Regions from separate parts of the Brassicibacter mesophilus genome, predicted to be linked through region 1. Evidence: riboswitches for the same ligand, from Rfam matches in the RefSeq annotation. Region 1 holds a riboswitch; the other holds the start of a gene.
What was found. A riboswitch is a leader RNA that binds a small molecule or an ion and turns the genes downstream of it on or off. The one in region 1 is predicted to bind FMN.

Region 1 (3,175 bases):
AAAGATAAGCTATAAAAACTTTTATAGAATTATAAATGAGATTTTAAAGTAACTAGAAAGAATAAAATAGCCATTACTTGCCAATAATAAATTAAAATATATGGGAGGTAAAGCTATGGATAAGAAGAATAAACTCGATCAAGTACCTTTAGCTAATGTTAATGACAATGAGTTAAATCAAATACAGCAACTTGAGCAACAGCTAGGAGAGAAATACTATTTAATTGCATTTGAAAGGACAGGTAAGTAATAGTAAAAGAACTCCATCAGACTATGGAGTTCTTTTATTTACTTTCTAATAAAAAGGTCTTCTTTTAAAAGGTCTTCTGAAAAAACCTGGTCTAAATAATACTGATACTAGCAGGAACCATAACAATAAACTGGAGCCCGTAAGGAATTGATTTGATGGATAAGGATTAACATTTGAAGATATGTCTTCAATATTCAGTACTTCTTTGACAACAGCTATTTTTTGTTTTACTTCATCTGTTACGAATCCTTCCATCTGTGCCAGATATTCTAGATTTTTAATGTGCTGAAGCCGTATTTCTTGGGATACTTCTCCTTTTACTCTATTAATTTCCCGTAGTAGATAGTCGTTAGATTTATCGCTGTACTCTTTTTGAAATTCTTCATATTTTTTCATCAGATCTTCACTTAGAATTACTTTACTTATAATATTCGCAACATTATTGTTTGAATTCACTTTAGACAGCCTCCTTTCCTAAAGAATCCTTTTGCAATAATATAATATGTCCAATTCTTTTCATTGATACAAAAAGGGAATATGAATAACTTACTAAACAATATTGACATATATTCTAAATATTGATATATTAATGTTAAAATTAATAATCCTTCAGGGCAGGGTGAGATTCCCGACCGGCGGTATAGTCCGCGAACTGTGTATACAGTTGATCTGGTGAAATTCCAGGACCGACAGTAAAGTCTGGATGGAAGAAGGAAAGTCTGTAAGTGTAAGTTTTTTGTATTCTTGAATACTGTTTACTTAGAACATAAGCAGCCCTGAAATCTTTATGATTTTCAGAGCTGCTTTTATTTTACTTTTCTTTTTGTCCTGCCTATTGCGAATTATTATTTTTCTTAATATAGATAACCAAAATTCATGCAATATTTTTTATCTTGAACTTGGTTACCTATAAAATCTCACAATATTGCAAATATTATTTAGAGTGGAGGTGATTTTTTGCATCTTGAATATATGAAAAGAGCTATCCAATTATCTCAAAAAGGTATTGGCTTCGCTAGTCCTAATCCATTAGTAGGAGCAGTTATAGTTAAGGATGGACTAATAATAGGTGAGGGTTATCACGAAGTTTATGGAGGACCACATGCAGAAATAAATGCGTTTAATAATGCAACTGATGATGTGAGAGGGTCAACAATGTATGTAACACTTGAACCCTGCTCTCATTATGGGAAAACTCCACCGTGCGCTAATGCAATAGTACAGAAAGGAATATCCAAGGTAGTAATAGGAATGAAGGATCCCAACCCTATTGTTTCAGGAAGAGGAATTAAAATCTTAAAGGATAATGGAATAGAAGTTGTAACTGGCATATTAGAACAAGAGATAAAAGAGCTAAATGAGATATTCATCAAATATATAACTACAAAACTCCCATTTTGCATACTCAAGACAGCCATGACATTAGATGGTAAGATTGCAGCATTTACAGGGGACTCTAAATGGATAACAAATGAAAAGTCCAGAGAATATGTTCATCAACTAAGACATAGAATGTCTGCGATTATGGTGGGTATAGGGACAGTGCTAGCAGATGATCCATTGCTAACTACAAGACTAAAAAATGAAAAAGGGTCTAACCCAGTTAGAATAATAGTTGATTCAAATGGAAGAATACCATTAGATTCACAAATACTTTCTACTGCATTAGATGTGAAAACCGTAATAGCTGTTACAGAAAAAGCAGATAATCACAAGATAGAAGCTATCCTTAAAAAAGGTGCTGAAGTACTTAAGGTTCCAGTGAAGGATAATAAAGTAGATTTAAGATGGCTAGTAAAAGTACTTGGTGAAAAGGGAATAGACAGCTTACTTATAGAAGGTGGAAGCAGTTTGAATTTCAGTGCACTTAATGAAGGTATAGTTGATGAAATCATATCCTTTATTGCTCCAAAGATTATAGGTGGAGATACTGCAAAAACACCAGTAGGAGGTAGTGGCAAAGAGTATATACGCAATGCATTTATGCTGGAAAATATTAAAGTTTCAAGGTTTGATGATGACATCATGATAAAAGCCTATATAAGAAAGGATGAACAAGAAATATGTTCACAGGACTAGTTGAAGAAATAGGGACAGTGGAATCAGTCATAATAGGTGCAAATTCAGCTAAGATTACCATTAGAGCAAAGAAGGTGCTTGAGGATATAAAGCTTGGAGATAGTATCAGTACAAATGGTGTTTGTCTTACAGTCACTAATCATACTGAAAATGGTTTTTCTATAGATGTAATGCCTGAGACTATGAGAAGAAGTAATCTTGGCACACTAAAAAATGGTAGCAGGATTAATCTTGAAAGAGCTTTAAAGCTCGGAGACAGACTTGGAGGACATATAGTTTCAGGGCATATCGATGGAGTTGGGACTGTTAGAGGATTTAAGAAAGAAGACAATGCAACATGGATTCATATAGGCGCTAAACAAGAGATTATTAAGTATATAGTCCAAAAAGGTTCTGTTGCAATAGATGGAACAAGTCTTACAGTAGCAGATGTAGATGATAGCAGTTTTAAGGTTTCAATCATTCCTCTTACTAGAGATGAGACAACTATTCTTGAAAAAAATATTGGGGATCAGGTTAATCTTGAATGTGACATGGTTGGAAAATATATTGAGAAATTTGTACTGTTTAAAAATAATCAACATCCTAAGAAAGAAATTGATATGACTTTTTTGGTGGAAAATGGGTTCATATAAAAAGGTGAGGTGAATTTAATGATTAACTTTAACACTATAGAAGAGGCTCTTGAAGACATTAAGGCTGGAAAAATTATTGTTGTAGTAGATGATGAAAATAGGGAGAATGAAGGTGACCTTTTGATGGTTGCTGAGAAGACTACAGCACAGAGTATAAACTTTATGGCTAAATATGGACGAGGACTAATATGTACTCCTATGACAAGAGAAA
Region 2 (3,175 bases), on a different contig from region 1:
AAGATCATGATGGGGATATAGAGTTAGAAAGCGAACTAGGGTATGGTTCTAGATTTAAGATATCTTTTAATAAGCATAAATCAGATAAAAAGATAGATAAAATAAATACTAAAACAAATGAGCTGATGAAATTTGACAATTTGAAAGCACTCGTTATTGATGATAAAGAGCAAGTTGGAGGAACTATTGTTAAAATGCTTGATGTTATAAATGTAAAAGCAGAAACTGAGCTGCATAGTGGAGAAGTTATGGATAGGCTGTCAGAATGTAAATATGATATAATAATATGTGATCTTGCTATGCCTGTTATGAATGGAATAGAAGTAGCAAAGTTTGTAAAATATAGATATCCAGATATTAAATTCATATTGATGACTGGATGGCCTGGTGGATTGCAGGAAGACACGATAAGATATATCGACTATGTATTACATAAACCATGTACTATTGATGAATTAGCTTCAGCTGTAAATAGCGTAATCTTATCTTGATGTTTATTTAAATTATAGAATTTTTAGGGGGGCTTTTTATGTTACTGATTAAGAATGCTAAAATTTATACTATGGCAGACAAAAATTATGAGAATGGAAGTATCCTAATTGAAAATGGCAAGATAAAAGAAATAGGAAATGATATTGTAGCGCCGTTAGATACCGAAGTCATTGATGCGGAAGGAAGAATGGTTACCCCAGGGTTTATAGATGCTCATTGTCATCTTGGAATGTGGGAAAGTGGCATTGGATTTGAGGGTGATGATGGAAATGAAATGGTTGATCCTGTAACGCCTCATTTAAGAGCAATAGATGGTATTAATCCAATGGATATAAGCTTTAAAGAGGCATATGAAGGGGGAGTAACATGTGCTGCAACAGGTCCAGGAAGTGCCAATGTTGTTGGAGGGCAATTTGCTGCTATAAAGACTTATGGAGATAGGGTAGACGACATGATAGTAAAGGAGCCTCTAGCTATGAAGATAGCTTTTGGCGAGAATCCAAAAAGGGTATATAGCAATCAAAAAAAATCCCCTATGACTAGAATGGCTACAGCAGCTGTACTTAGAGAAACTATTATTAAAGCAAAGAGATACGCAGAAAAACTTGAAAAATCTAAGGACGATCCTTCCAAAGCTCCTGAGTTCGACATGAAAATGGAAGCTATGGTCAAGGTTATAAGAAAAGAAATCCCTTTAAAAGCTCATGCTCATAGAGCTGATGATATATTTACTGCTTTAAGAATAGCAAAGGAGTTTGATTTGGACATTACTTTAGATCATTGTACCGAAGGGCATTTAATAGCCGAGCATATTGTTGAAGAGGGTAAATATGCCATTGTTGGACCTAGTTTGACTGATAGATCTAAATTTGAATTAAGAAACTTGACATTTGAAACACCTGCGGTATTACAAAAAGCAGGAGTAAAGATAGCTATAATGACAGATTCACCTGTTATACCACTGCAATATCTTCCGCTTTGTGCAGGATTGGCAGTAAAATCAGGGCTAGATGAAATAGAAGCACTGAAAGCTATAACTATAAATGCAGCGGAAATTCTTGGCATTAACGACAGAGTTGGAAGCATAGAAGTAGGTAAGGATGCTGATATAGTAATATTTGATGGAAATCCTCTTACAGATATAGACTGCAAAACATTTGCTACAATAATCGATGGAAAAATTATATATAAAAGATAATTGACAAAATAATACTTGTATGAAATAATTAAACTGTAAATTAAATATTTTTATAATCTTCAGGGCAGGGTGTAATTCCCGACCGGCGGTATAGTCCGCGAGCTGCTTTTGCAGTTGACTTGGTGAGATTCCAAGACCGACAGTAAAGTCTGGATGGAAGAAGGTTAGAAAGTTTAATCTAGTGTATGCTAGGTTGACTATCTTGATATTCAAGCCCTGATACGATGCTTCAGGGCTTTTTAGCGTCTAATGGCTCTGAAGAGAAATATAATACTTGGAGGGGTTATTATGTTGACAATGAAACAGAAAATATCTACAAGAATGATGACCAAAATATCGGTATTATCAGTAATTGCATTTATAATAATGTATATAGAGATACCACTTTGGTTTACTCCAACATTTCTTAAGATTGACTTGAGCGATTTACCAGCGCTTATTGGAGCTTTTTCACTAGGTCCCGTTGCAGGAGTATTGATAGAACTAATAAAGAACATACTTCATATAGCTATAAAGGGGACTTCAACAATGGGAGTTGGAGAGCTTGCTAACTTTATAGTTGGAAGTGTATTAGTGTTTACTTCTGGCTATATATACAGTAAAAATAAGAGCTTTAAAATGGCTGTTATTGGTATGATAGCAGGAACAATAGTAATGACCTTAATTGCTTCAGTGATGAATTACTACTTACTTATACCATTCTATGCGAAGCTGTATGGGATGCCTATACAGGCATATGTTGAGCTTGGTGCTAAGGTAAACAAATTTGTAGTAGACTATAGAACATTTATATTGTTTGGAATAGTTCCTTTCAACTTTGCAAAAGGTGTATTAGTTTCGCTAGTTACTTTGCCTCTTTATAAAAGAGTATCTCCAGCACTTCATAGATAAGAGAGAATATTAATAAAAAAGAACGGCAAAATCTCATTAGCATTTTCTTATCTTTTCTATTCATATATATATATTTTTTTGAAATAGAAAGCATCTCAATTTGAGATGCCTTTTTGTGTGCTTAGGGCACTTGTATATCCACTGTAAAGTGGATATAATATTTTTAAAGCCTAGAGAGAAGGAAAGGATGAAGTAATTGTTTAAAATTATTATAAACAGTGTTGAAGCCACAGAAAAGTTAGGAGAAAATATAGGAAGGTTACTTAATGGTGGAGAAATAATATGTATGACAGGAGATTTAGGTGCGGGAAAAACTACTTTATCTCAATCAATAGCAAAAGGACTTGATGTAGATGAATATGTTACAAGTCCCACATTTACTATTATAAACGAATATGAAGGAAGATGCCCATTATACCACTTTGACGTATATAGAATAAATGATATAGATGAAATGTATGATTTAGGATATGAAGAATATTTTTATTCAGATGGTGTGACAATTATAGAATGGGCTAATATAATAGAAGATATTTTACCAAAAGATAAACTTTATATAGAGATAAAAAAAGGAAGTTCAGCAGACGAGAGAGA

Region 2: another riboswitch for FMN. It lies ahead of HNR33_RS17140 (ECF transporter S component); the one in region 1 lies ahead of ribD (bifunctional diaminohydroxyphosphoribosylaminopyrimidine deaminase/5-amino-6-(5-phosphoribosylamino)uracil reductase RibD).

What each region holds. Positions count from the first base shown of each region.
Region 1 covers NZ_JBNPXI010000008.1:128,564-131,738, reverse strand. Annotated here, with positions in the region: gene HNR33_RS10895 (dipeptidase) at 1-52, shown strand, start outside; gene HNR33_RS10890 (hypothetical protein) at 116-250, shown strand; gene HNR33_RS10885 (hypothetical protein) at 296-706, opposite strand; FMN riboswitch at 852-969, shown strand; gene ribD (bifunctional diaminohydroxyphosphoribosylaminopyrimidine deaminase/5-amino-6-(5-phosphoribosylamino)uracil reductase RibD) at 1,208-2,329, shown strand; gene ribE (riboflavin synthase) at 2,314-2,964, shown strand; gene HNR33_RS10870 (bifunctional 3,4-dihydroxy-2-butanone-4-phosphate synthase/GTP cyclohydrolase II) at 2,983-3,175, shown strand, end outside.
Region 2 covers NZ_JBNPXI010000019.1:51,846-55,020, forward strand. Annotated here, with positions in the region: gene HNR33_RS17130 (ATP-binding protein) at 1-491, shown strand, start outside; gene HNR33_RS17135 (amidohydrolase) at 530-1,690, shown strand; FMN riboswitch at 1,742-1,859, shown strand; gene HNR33_RS17140 (ECF transporter S component) at 1,979-2,581, shown strand; gene tsaE (tRNA (adenosine(37)-N6)-threonylcarbamoyltransferase complex ATPase subunit type 1 TsaE) at 2,778-3,175, shown strand, end outside.